DNA from 3 places in the Nocardia sp. NBC_00511 genome. Region 1 is predicted to be linked to each of the others. Evidence: riboswitches for the same ligand, from Rfam matches in the RefSeq annotation. Region 1 holds a riboswitch; each other region holds the start of a gene.
What was found. Region 1 has a riboswitch for cobalamin ahead of metE (5-methyltetrahydropteroyltriglutamate--homocysteine S-methyltransferase). Riboswitches for the same ligand answer to the same signal wherever they lie in the genome.
Positions count from the first base shown of each region.

Region 2: it holds a riboswitch for cobalamin, as region 1 does, so the genes downstream of both, OG300_RS22100 (HoxN/HupN/NixA family nickel/cobalt transporter) here and metE (5-methyltetrahydropteroyltriglutamate--homocysteine S-methyltransferase) in region 1, are expected to answer to the same signal.
Region 3: it holds a riboswitch for cobalamin, as region 1 does, so the genes downstream of both, metE (5-methyltetrahydropteroyltriglutamate--homocysteine S-methyltransferase) here and metE (5-methyltetrahydropteroyltriglutamate--homocysteine S-methyltransferase) in region 1, are expected to answer to the same signal.

Region 1 is NZ_CP107849.1:426,421-430,616, forward strand. Features, by position in the region: gene metE (5-methyltetrahydropteroyltriglutamate--homocysteine S-methyltransferase) at 1-1,516, opposite strand, end outside; cobalamin riboswitch at 1,636-1,827, opposite strand; gene OG300_RS02045 (nickel-binding protein) at 1,920-2,171, opposite strand; gene OG300_RS02050 (AraC family transcriptional regulator) at 2,207-3,310, shown strand; gene OG300_RS02055 (pyruvate carboxylase) at 3,687-4,196, shown strand, end outside.
Region 2 is NZ_CP107849.1:4,708,366-4,712,561, forward strand. Features, by position in the region: gene OG300_RS22090 (cyclase family protein) at 1-781, opposite strand, end outside; gene OG300_RS22095 (T6SS immunity protein Tdi1 domain-containing protein) at 877-1,311, shown strand; cobalamin riboswitch at 1,344-1,539, shown strand; gene OG300_RS22100 (HoxN/HupN/NixA family nickel/cobalt transporter) at 1,570-2,658, shown strand; gene OG300_RS22105 (SDR family NAD(P)-dependent oxidoreductase) at 2,600-3,433, opposite strand; gene OG300_RS22110 (winged helix-turn-helix transcriptional regulator) at 3,506-3,880, shown strand; gene OG300_RS22115 (Imm42 family immunity protein) at 4,021-4,196, shown strand, end outside.
Region 3 is NZ_CP107849.1:2,031,282-2,035,477, reverse strand. Features, by position in the region: gene OG300_RS09635 (methylenetetrahydrofolate reductase) at 1-472, opposite strand, end outside; gene metE (5-methyltetrahydropteroyltriglutamate--homocysteine S-methyltransferase) at 545-2,809, opposite strand; cobalamin riboswitch at 2,948-3,186, opposite strand; gene OG300_RS09625 (CbtA family protein) at 3,325-4,173, opposite strand; gene OG300_RS09620 (CbtB-domain containing protein) at 4,195-4,196, opposite strand, start outside.

The DNA.
Region 1 (4,196 bases):
TGGCGAAGAAGCCGTCGAGCTGTTCGGCGAAGTACTGCACCATGTCGTTGCGTTCGGGCTCGCCGTGCACCAGCACGTCGAGGCCCAGCTTCTCCTGCAGCGCAATGACATCCGCGACCTCGGCGCGCATCCGATCGCGGTACTGCTCGGCGGTCAGCTCACCCTTGACGAACGCGGCGCGGTCCTTGCGGATGGCGGGCGTCTGCGGGTACGAGCCGATGGTGGTGGTCGGCAGCAGCGGCAGGTGCAGCCGCTGCTGCTGCAGCACCCGGCGATCCGCGGCCGGCGCGCGCCGGATCGCGTCGGGTCCGAGCGCGGACAGCCGCGCCCGCACGGTGTCGTTGCGCAGCCGCGAGTCGATGGCGCGGGTCGCGAGAGCCGCACGGGCGGTGGCCAATTCGTCCGACACCGCCGCGGTCCCGTCGTGCAGCGCGGTGGCCAGCAGCGCCACCTCGGCCACCTTCTCCGCACCGAACGCCAGCCAGGAGCGCAGCGTCGGATCCGGAGCGGCCTCGGCGTCGAGCGAATACGGCACGTGCAGCAGCGAACTGGAGGTCGAGACCACCAGCGTGGCGGTTCCGGCCAGCAGCGTCGCGAGGGTGGCCAGCGCGTGATCGAGGTCGGTGCGCCACACATTGCGGCCGTCGACGACGCCCGCCACCACCAGCTTGCCCGACAGGGCGGGCGTGCCCACCACGTCCTCGACGGTGGTGCCGTACACGAAATCCAGTGCCACGCCTTCGATTCCGGTCGCCGCCAGCACCGGCAGCGCCGGTCCGGGACGGCCGAAGTAGGTGGCGACCAGGATCGCGGGCCGCTCGGTCACTGCGGAGAGCTCGGAGTAGACGTGCTCGACCAGCGCCAGTTCGACCTCGTCGAGATCGGTGACGAGCACCGGTTCGTCGATCTGCACCCACTGCGCGCCCGCCTCGGCCAGCAGCCGCAGCAACTCCTGATACAGCGGCAGCAGCTCGGCGAGGCGCCGCAGCGCATTGCCCTCGGAATCCTTGGCCAGCTTCAGGAAGGTGAGGGGACCGATCAGCACCGGCCGCGCGGGCACCCCGAGGTCGATCGCCTCGCGCAGCTCGCCGAGCAGCTTGCGCGCGTCCAGCGCGAACGCGGTGTCCGGACCCAATTCCGGCACCAGATAGTGGTAATTGGTGTCGAACCACTTGGTCATCTCCAGCGGTTCGACGGTGTCGGTGCCGCGCGCGGCGGCGAAGTACCGGTCGAGCGGATCGGCGATGTCCGCCACCCGCGCGGGCAGCGCACCGAACATGGCCGCGGCATCGAGGATCTGGTCGTAATAGGAGAAGGTGCCGACCGGCACCGAATCCAGGCCGCTGGCCGCCAGCGTGGTCAGATGGGCGACGCGCAGTTCGCGGCCCACGGTGTGCAGGGCCTCGGCGTCGATGCGGCCCGCCCAGTACGACTCGATGGCCTTCTTGAGTTCCCGGCGCGGCCCGATGCGCGGAATGCCGAGAACCGTTGCGGTGAACGGTGAAGTGGTAGTCACGGGATCGATCTCCAGTGTCCGAAGCACTGGCCGCCGCCACACGCGCGAAGCGGACCCGGGCAGCGCGAAGCGGCCTGGAGTCCGTCCGCCCGGTCCACGAGGCGCCGACCGCCGGATACGGCGTATCCGGCACGGTCGGCAGGTCTTCGGACTCGCAGGCACCGGCCTCGATGGCCGACCTAGTGGCCGTCGCTTCCCAGATTCTCACCCAGTGCGTATGACGGCGGTCGTTCCTGCATACCGCTGCGGGACAGTCCCGGATTCCCACCGGGTTCCCTCTCGCCGGCCGACCCGTCGCCGGGTCGTACGGTTTCGACGCCGGGCGCGCGGACGATGGGTGCACCGATCCTGATCCGCGCCTGGCGAACCGACTGCGGGTCCGAGCATATCGGCCCGCCGGCGGTCACTTACCCTCGGTCACCTCGTGGATCTCGTCGGCGACCAGACCGTGCGCCTCGCGATGCACCAGCGCGGCGGTCTCGGCGTCCGGCGCGGAGACCAGGCAGAAGATCTGCTTGCCGTCCGCAGCCAACCAGTAGTTGCAGTAGTCGACGCCGTAGGCGGACTGGGCCGCGAGATCGGCGGCGTGCGCGGCGGCGGCCTGCTCGGCGTCGACCGGCTCGGGCAGGTTGTGAATATCCATGAACAGCGGCATTGGGAGCTCCCTTTCGTTGTGACACCATCAGTTTCGTGAGCAGTGCGCCGCGAGGCCATGACCCGCTCCCCGGGATACCTGATCAGGACGCCACGACCACCGTCGTGGCGGTGAACGCGGCGGGCGACGCGAACGTATCTCTGGATATGAACGTGACCGTCGAGATGAACCCGGACCTGAACGCGGCCGCCCCGGCGGACGCCGTGCTCGCCAGGCTGCGGCTGACGGGTGCGATCTTCCTGCGCGCCGAGTACACCGAACCGTGGGCCTACGAGTCGATGACCTGCCACGACACCGCGCTGGCACTGCGGCCCGGCAGCGATCGGGTCACCCTCTTCCATGTGGTCGCGACGGGCAGCTGCTGGGTGCATCCCGAAGGCGGCGACCGACTCTGGGCGCACGCCGGGGACGTGATCGTGCTGCCGTACGCGGACGTGCACCGGATGGGCGGCGTCGACGACGCGGAGGTGGTGCCGCTGTCGGACTTCATGCTCGTCCCGCCGTGGCGGACCATGCCGGTGCTGCGGCACGGCGGCGCGGGCGCGCGCACCGAGGTGGTGTGCGGCTACCTCGACAGCGCCGACCCGCTCTTCGATCCGGCGCTGCGGGCGCTGCCGCGCGCCTTCGTGGTGCGCCCGACCGGCGCGGCCGCCGAATGGGTGCGCGCCACCATCGATTACGCGCTCACCCAGGTATCCGGGATTCACGGCGGCGCGGTCGGCGGCCGCCTGCCCGAGTTGCTGCTGGTGGAGGTGCTGCGGCTGTACCTGGCCTCGCGGCCGGCCGTGGACTGCGGCTGGATCGCGGCGCTGCGCGATCCGGTGCTCGCGCCCGCGCTCGGCCACCTGCACCGCGATCCGGCCCGCAAGTGGACGGTGGGGGAGCTCGCCGATGCCGTGGCGGTCTCACGGTCGCTGCTGGATCTGCGGTTCCGCACGGTCCTGCATCGCCCGCCGATCCGGTATCTGACCGAATGGCGCATGCGCCTGGCCACCGATCTGCTGGCCGACACCGATCTCTCGATCGTGGCGATCGCCCGGCGGGTCGGCTACGACGCCGAGGAGGCGTTCAGTCGCGCGTTCAAACGGGAGTACGGTGACTCGCCGTCGGTCTGGCGTTCGGGTCGCCGCCTGAGCTGAAAAGCGCAGGCGCACAACGGGTCGGCGATATTCGGCCAGCGGGGCATTGGCTCCGGCTGTTTGAAACCGTATGCCCCGCAGGCGATTACGTCGCACGCCTGTGTATCGCGCATTGTGCTGAGCACGGGGGTGACACGATTTCGGCGCTATCCGGACGCGGGAGTGTCTCGGCGGGTGCGGTGCGCGCGTCGCCCCGGTGCGGCACGGATCCTTAGCACGATGGCGAATCCGGTGGTCCGGGCGGCACAGGCCTCACCGGCAGGGATGTATCCGTGTGATTAACACAAATTCGCAGCCGCGACCGGAACGGTGTGAAGATTGCTGCGAACGGGACTTCGATGCCCGATCCGTGGCCGGGGGCAGGTACCTTAGGCGAATGTTCTCCAAAGTCCTGGTCGCCAACCGCGGCGAGATCGCCATTCGCGCATTCCGCGCGGCCTACGAACTCGGGATCGGCACGGTCGCGGTTTTTCCCTATGAGGACCGCAACTCCGTGCACCGGTTGAAGGCGGACGAGGCCTACCAGATCGGGACACCCGGGCACCCGGTGCGGGCGTACCTGACGATCGAGGAGATCATCAACGCCGCCAAGACCGCCGGGGCCGACGCCATCTACCCGGGCTACGGGTTCCTGTCGGAGAACCCGGACCTGGCGGCCGCCTGCGCGGCCGAGGGCATCACCTTCATCGGGCCGTCCTCGCACGTACTGGAGCTCACCGGAAACAAGGCGCGGGCCATCGCGGCCGCCAAGGCCGCCGGACTGCCGGTGCTGCGCTCGAGCGAACCCTCCGCGGATGTGGACGCGCTCGTGGCCGCCGCCGAGCAGATGGAATTCCCGGTCTTCGTCAAGGCCGTCGCCGGTGGCGGCGGTCGCGGCATGCGCCGG
Region 2 (4,196 bases), 4.3 Mb from region 1:
TCACCTCGACGGCCGGATTGTCCACCGCGACGGCCGCGATCTCGTTCTCGTGCAGCCACTGTGCGCAGCGCCAGCTCAGTCCGGGACTGCCCGCGAACCACTCCGAATGCTTGTGGGTTTCCAGAAACCTTGTCCACCAGCCGGTTCGGATCACCAGGATGTCGCCGCCCGCCAGCTCGACGTCCTGGGCATCCACCACAGCCTGGAGATCCTGCGGCGTGATGACCGTCCCGGCCGACAGCCGCTCGACCCCGAAATGTCTTGCGACATCCAGCAGTACGCCGCGGCCGATGATTCCGCCGCGATCGGCGAAGTGCTCGATCCCCAGCTTCGTCGCTCCGAAACTGGTGACGGCGGCGGCCGGGACGCCGTTGTAGAGCAGCCCGTCGTAGTACACGTGCGACAGCGCGTCCCACTGGGTGGCCGACTGCAACGGCATCATGATGTAGTCGTCGTTGAAGCGCATGGGACCGGCGGCGTACATTCCCGCGATCTGCGCTTCGGTGTGTCCGCCCCAGCCCTCGAGGTTCGCCGCGAAGTTCGCGTCGCCGCCGTCTACGGCCATGAGGTGGATGGGGTTGCGGCGGAAGCCGCTCGCGCCCTGCGGTCCGTAGGCGTCGAAAGGAATGCCGAGCGGGATGCTGCGCCCGGCCCGCGCGCAGGCGGCGCCGGCGGCGATTCGGGCGGGGGTGATCAGGTTCAGCGTGCCGAGCTGATCGTCCTCCCCCCAGCGGCCCCAGTTGCGTACCTTGTTCGCGACTTCGCGCCACTGATCGGTCACCGAAACGCCTCCACTTCGAATGCTGCATCGATCTTTACCCGCCCGCGCGCGGCCTGTCGAGAGCCGGTCCCGCCCGCTCTGGTTGGATGAATCCGGTGACCAGCGTTTCCTTCCGATTGATCCCCTCGCAGCGTTTCGATCGCGTGATGCCCGCGTGGGCCGAGCACTACCCGCAGTTCGACACCGTCGTCGGCTATTCGGACCTGGGTCACGCCTTCCTGATGAGCACCCGCACCGGCGAGTACGGCCTGCTCGACCCCTACAGCCCGGGCGTGAAGACCTACGGCCCGTTCACCGAGGTCGGCGAGTTCGTCACCGAGGTGCTCTTCGACCCGAGCGTCATCACCTATGTGCTGCAACCCGATCAGGTCACCAAGATCCGGCGGCTCATCGGCCCCCTGGCCGAGAACGAGGTCTACATCGCCACGCCCTACCCGTTCCTGGGCGGTTCCGAATCCCCGGAGTCGTATCAGCGAGGCGGTGTGTGGTCGTTCTTCGACCTGGTGGCGCAGGCCCAGGACTTCGACTGAGACCCCATTTGTCCGATTCGACAATCGGCATCTAGCGTGTGGAACGCCGTGGTGTACGGGAATTCCGGTGTCGAAACCGGAGCGGCCCTCGCCACTGTGATCGGGAAGTCGGCGCATCGTCCGGCCCGCAGCCAGCGGGCAGGCCACGGGATCAGTGATACCGGAAGGCCAGGTGCGTCGATGCTGGACCCGTCAGCCAGGAGACCGGCCACGGCAGCTTGACCCGTTTCCACGAGGTGCTGGAAGGCCGATCCGATAATGACCGTCACCGATACCGCCGTGCCCGTGCTGCGCTGGGAGCGCCGCGACTGGATTCGCACCGGCGGACTACTCGCCGCGATCGCCGTGCTGCATGTGATCGCCTTCGGCATCCTGCTCGCGCTGGTGATACCGCACCACTACACCGTCGGCACCCAGGTGTTCGGCCTGGGGCTGGGCATCACTGCGTACACGCTGGGCATGCGGCACGCCTTCGACGCGGACCATATCGCCGCCATCGACAACACCACCCGAAAGCTGATGGCCGACGGCAAGCGACCGGTATCGGTGGGTTTCTGGTTCGCGCTGGGACATTCGACGGTGGTGGTGCTGCTGGCCGCGGGCATCGCGGCGGGGGCCCGGCTGGCGACCACGCTGACCGATGACGATTCGGTGGTCCGCAAGGATCTGGGTCTGCTGGGCACGGTGGCGTCGGGGACCTTCCTGTATCTGATCGCCGCGCTGAATCTGGTTGCGCTCGCCGGGATCTGGCGGGTGTTCAAGGCCATGCGCCACGGCGAGTTCGACGAGCACGAGCTGGAGAAGCATCTCGACAGCCGCGGTTTCCTCAATCGGATGCTGGGGCGGTTGACGCGCTCGGTGACCCGGCCGGGCCAGATGTACCCGGTGGGCCTGCTGTTCGGAATCGGCTTCGACACCGCCACCGAGGTCACCCTGATGGTGATGGCCGGCTCCGGCGCGGCCGCCGGACTGCCCTGGTACGCCATCATCTGCCTGCCGCTGCTGTTCGCGGCGGGGATGAGCCTGTTCGACACGCTCGACGGCACCTTCATGAATTTCGCCTACCACTGGGCGTTCTCCAATCCGGTGCGCAAGGTGTACTACAACCTGACCATCACCGGTCTGTCGATCGCGGTGGCGTTCCTGATCGGCACCATCGAACTGGTGGGGATCCTGCACGACAAGCTCGACCTCAGTGATCCGATCACCGCGTGGATCGCCGGAATCGATTTGAACAACGTCGGTTTCGTGATCGTCGGGCTGTTCGTCGTGGTGTGGGCGGTCGCGCTCACCTACTGGCGTCTGGCGCGGGTCGAGGACCGGTGGGGCGCAGCAGGTTCGCGGTGAGGTCCGCCAGGCGGTGGGCGTCGCCGGGATCCAGTGTGGGTAGCGACAATTCGAGGTCGCGGCCGCGATCGACGGCACGCAGCGGCGCGGTGGACGAGTAGTCCACGAAGGCGTGCAGCGGCTCGATGGCGGCAGCAACCGGTTGGGCCGAGAGCCGGGCGAGGCCGCGAATCATCCAGCGGACCAGCGGCTTCAGCTGCGACAGGTCACCGCTGCGGGTGAATCCCGGGTGGTAGAGCACATACGGCACACCGCCGGATTCGGCGTACGCGACGCCCAGTAGGTCGTTGGCACGTCCGGCTTGCAACTGTGCGCGCACGGCGCTGTAACCGTCTGCCAGTTGCGGATCCGTCCAGTCGATCGCACCCTTGCGGACGCCGACGCCGCCGATGTTCACGATCACCGGGCGCTCGGCCCGCCGCAGCAGCGGGGTCAGCCGGTGCGACAGCAGGTATCGGCTCAGGTAGTAGAGCGCGAAGGTTCGTTCGAAACCGTCGATGGTCGTGACGCGGCGGGCGGAGACCCGGTTGGCGAACAGCAGCAGGGCGTCGACGGTGTCGTGCGCGGTCTCGATCTCAGCGATCACCCGTTCGTTCTCGCTGACCACGCTCAGGTCCGCGGGCAGGAAGTGCACCCGCGCGGCTCGCGCCAGCGCCTCGCCCTTCGCCGGATCGCTACCGAGCGCGATCACGGTGTCCCCCAGCGCCGCCCGGGCCAGCGAGAACGCTCGTCCCATGCCGTCGGTTCCGCCACTGATCACAATGGTCTTTGCCATCACACCTCCATCGCTCCGGTCGTCGGGTCTCATCGTCGGCGGCGGGCGGGCATCCCGAAAGAAGGCACTTTCATGTCCGGTACGTACACGCGTGTGCCCTCGATCGTGGCGACCGAGCTGCCGTCTCCGGTGCCGGTCGACGAGTACGCGCTCTGCCCGGTCACCGAGGTGCTGCAACGGATCGGGGACAAGTGGACGCTGCTGGTGCTGGCGCTGCTGGCCCGGCGGCCGTACCGGTACAACGAGTTACAGCGCGCGATCGAGGGAATCAGCCAGCGCATGCTCACCCGCACGCTGCGCGGGCTGGAAGCCGACGGCCTGGTGCGGCGCGAGGTGTTCCCGACGGTGCCGCCCGCCGTGGAGTACAGCCTGACCACGCGGGGTGAGAGCCTGCTGGATCCGCTGTCGGCGCTGGCGGATTGGGCGGTCGCGCACCGGAGCTCGTGAGCGTTCCGGTTCGGAGGTCGGTTTTCCGGTCCGGAAATGCTTGACCACCTGCCGTTCTCGTGGATATCCGCGCTGCGGTGCCGCGTGCCGGCCCCGCCGACTTCCTACCGTGCGAACGGTGAAGGTCGGCAAAAGGTGCGATGATGCTGCTCGGAGATCGTGACCGCTTCGCGATCGAGTACGAGCTCGATCCAGCGCCGGTCGGGGATGTGGAATCAGGGCACTGGATGTTCGGGCGCGTGCGATGGTGGTGCGGCGGGGAGCCGGTGGGCCGCTTCGAACCGGAAACCGCGCTCGGCGCTGTCGCGGCGACCGC
Region 3 (4,196 bases), 1.6 Mb from region 1:
CCAGTTCGTCGGCGTACTCGACCCCGTCCGGGTGTTTGTGCCAGGCACCGAGCGGATCACCCGGCGGATCACCGCGCAGGACCAGCACATTGCGGATCCCGCAGTCGGCGTAAGAGCCGATCAGCGCACGCAATTCGGCGAGGCTGTGCCCGACCGCGGTCAGGTGCGCGACCGGCAGCAGGGTGGTCTGCTGCGCGAGTTCGCCGGTGATGCGGGCGGTGCGGTCCTTCGTCGAACCGCCCGCACCGTAGGTCATGGAGACGAAAGCCGGGTGCATGCGCTCGAATTCGCGCACGGCGCGCCACAGCCGGGCCTCCCCGGCGGAGTCCCTGGGCGGATTGAACTCCACCGAGAACGGCACCCGCGCCCCGGCATGGGTGTGCAGGCTTTCGACGACCGATCGGACACCGGGCGTCGTCGCGGAATCGCGCGGGGACCGGCTGGTCACGGGTGCCGTAGGAAGGTAGTGCATTCTCGCCTCAGGACTGGAAGTGATGGATCACGACCGGCCGGGGTGCCCGCCGCGTGGGCACCCCGGCACGGATCAGCGCAGCGCCTTGGCCGCGGCGACCAGGTTACGCAGCGAGGCCGTCACCTCATCGGTGCGCCGGGTCTTCAGACCGCAGTCCGGATTGACCCAGAGCCGTTCGGCGGGAACGGCTTTCAGTGCCCGGCTCAGCGACTGCTCGATCTCCTCGGCACCGGGGACGCGCGGCGAGTGGATGTCGTAGACGCCGGGTCCCACACCCAGATCGAAGCCCGCGGCATTGAGGTCGTCGAGCACCTCCATGTGCGAGCGCGCCGCCTCGATGGAGGTGACGTCGGCGTCCAACCCCGCGATGGCTCCGATCACCTCACCGAATTCCGAGTAGCACAGGTGGGTGTGGATCTGCGTGGTGTCGGCGACACCGGCGGTGGACAGGCGGAACGCCTCGACCGCCCACTCCAGGTAGGCGGCCTGGTCGGCCTTGCGCAGCGGCAGCAGTTCGCGCAGCGCGGGCTCGTCCACCTGGATGATGCCGATGCCCGCGGTCTCCAGATCGACCGTCTCGTCCCGGATCGCCAGGGCGATCTGCCGCGCGGTATCGGCCAGCGGCTGGTCGTCGCGGATGAACGACCAGGCCAGGATGGTGACCGGGCCGGTGAGCATGCCCTTGACCGGCTTGTCGGTCAGTGACTGCGCGTAGGTGATCCAGTCGACGGTCATCACCGCGGGCCGCACCACGTCGCCGTACACGATCGGCGGGCGCACGCAGCGGGTGCCGTAGGACTGCACCCAACCGTTGACGGTGGCGGCGAAACCGTCGAGCTGCTCGGCGAAGTACTGCACCATGTCGTTGCGCTCCGGCTCGCCGTGCACCAGCACGTCGAGACCGATTTCCTCCTGCAGCGCAATGACTTCGGCGATCTCGGCGCGCATCCGCACGTCGTACTCGGCCTGGTCGATCTCACCGCGGCGCAGCTCGGCGCGCGCCACCCGGATCCGGCTGGTCTGCGGGTAGGAGCCGATGGTGGTGGTCGGCAGCAGCGGCAGGTTCAACCGCTCCTGCTGCAGCACCCGGCGCTCGTCGGCCGGGGTGCGGCGCGCGGCGTCCGCATCCAGGGCGGCGAGGCGATCGCGCACCGCCTGGACCTTCAGGCGCGGATCCGCCTTGCGGTCCAGCACCGCGGTGCGGGCGATCTCGAGGTCACCGGCGACGGCGGCCTCACCCGCGGTGAGCGCGGTGGCCAGCACCCGGATCTCGGCGATCTTCTCCGCGCCGAACGCCAGCCAGCTGCGCAGCCGGGCGTCCAGATCGGTTTCCGGGTCCAGGCTGTACGGAACATGCAGCAGCGAGCAGGAACTCGACACCGCGACCCGCACACCCGCGTCGCGCAGCCCGGTCAGGCGCGGCAGCGCGTGATCGGGATCGACCCGCCACACATTGTGGCCGTCGACGACACCGGCCACGATCAGCTTGTCCGTGATCGACTGCGCCGCAGCCACATCCGCGTCACCACCGGCGACGAGATCGACAGCGATGCCCTCGATGGCGGTGTCGGCCAGCGCGGACAGCGCTGCGCCCACGCGGCCGAAGTAGGTGGCCACCAGAATCGAGGGCCGGGCCGACACCTCCGAGAGACGCTGGTAGGTGGTGCGCACCGCATCGAATTCGGCGGCCGTGAGGTCGGTGACCAGCGACGGCTCGTCGATCTGCACCCAGGTCGCACCGGCCTCGGCCAGCAGGCCGAGCAGCTGCTCGTAGAGCGGCAGCAGATCCGGCAGGCGGTTCAGCAGATCACTCCCGTCCACCGACTTGGCCAGCTTCAGGAACGTGATCGGGCCGACGATCACCGGACGGGCCGGAACATCGAGGGCCAGTGCCTCTTTCAGCTCCGTCAGCGGCTTGTCCGGGTGCAGCGAGAACACGGTGTCGGCCGCGAGTTCGGGCACCAGGTAGTGGTAGTTGGTGTCGAACCACTTGGTCATCTCGAGCGGTGCGACCTCGGCATTGCCGCGCGCCGCCGCGAAGTAGCGGTCCAGCTCGTCGGCGATCCCGGCGACCCGCTGCGGCAGCGCGCCCAGCAGGACCGCGGTGTCGAGCACCTGGTCGTAGTAGGAAAACGTGCCCACCGGAATGGAATCCAGTCCGGCATCGCGGGCGGCGGTGAGTTGCGTGGTGCGCAGCTCCCGGGCGACCTGGTGCAGACCGGCGGCGTCGAGCCGTCCCGCCCAATAGGATTCGATCGCGCGCTTGAGCTCTCGGTTCGCACCGATACGCGGCAGCCCCAGCACTGTTGCGGTGAAGGTGTTGTCAGGGTTCAACATCGAATGAACTCCATGGTCAGCAGCCGATGACCGCCGCCCATCACGAGCGCACGCACAAGGAGCCCACCGCAGCATCGTTCCCGTGCCCGGGTCTACTCGGCGTACCGCCCAATCCACGAGGCGACGACCGCCGGATACGGCGTATCCGGCACAACCGGCAGGTCTTCGGACTCGTGGGCATCACCCGAGAAGAGGGTGGCCCCGGCATTTTCGGCCCGGGGCTGGTGCTACTGACCGTCGCTTCCCAGGCATGATTGATCGCCCAGTGCGAATGACGGCTGTCGTTCCCACTCACCGCTGCGGGACAGTCCCGGATTTTCACCGGGTTCCCTCTCACCCGCGTGGCACGTGAACGTGCCGACGGGCTTCGACGCCTTCGGGTCGGGTCAGGGGCTCCTCGACTCCGCCTCCAGCGAACCAGCTGCGGACGCGAATATAGCGAACACTCATCGCAATGCGAAAGGCGGGCCCGCTCCTATCCCAAGGAGTGGACCCGCCCAGTGGGGTTCGAGGCGTCAGGACACCGACGCCGCCACCTGAGCGTCCGCGGCACGCTCGCCGAGCAGGCGCGGGGCCAGCCAGGCGAAACCGACACCGATGACGACCCACAGGATCAGTTGTGCGGCAAAGGAGTACAGCCGGAAGTGGAACAGATCGTCGGCCGGGAAGCCCGGGTACACGATCGCGCCCGAGGCATCCTTGAGCGGCTGCGGGGTCTCGGTGTCGAAGTCGCCGAACGCCTTGTTCTCCGACAGGTGACCCAGCGACGGCAGGATCAGCATGACCACGCCCACGGCCACGACGAACGACACCGACGCGGCGATGCTCGCGGTCCAATTCCCCAGTCGCGCGGCCAGTTTGCGGCCCAGCCAGATCGCGCCGAGCAGGAAGGCCACGCTCAACACGATCATCAGCATGTAGAGCCCCGTGCGCTCCTTGATGGTGTCCGGGTGCCCGATCGAGGGCGGGTTGGCCGGATACTTCAGGAACGGCACCACATACAGCGTCAGGAACATGCCACCCGCCACCAGCAGCGCCAGATTGCGGGCGGTGACCTTGCCGACCCGGCGCAGCGCCAGGTAGTAGACCACCGCGAACAGCGCGCCCAGAGCCGCACCGAACAGGATCATGCCGAACGGCAGACCGAGGTTCTGCTGCTGCGAACGGGTGAAGATCTCCGGGCCCATGTCGTCCATGGGCTTACCGGCGGCCTTGTCCAAGGCCATCTGCGCATCGTCACGCCCGGACTCGTAGTCGATGGCCCGATTGATGATGGGCTCCGCCATGATCCGGGCGAAAATGAACGCGATCAGGCCGCCGAGCGCGCCCAGCAGGACGCCGCGGCCGATGATGGATTTCTCCATGATGAATGCTCGCTCCCTCGGCT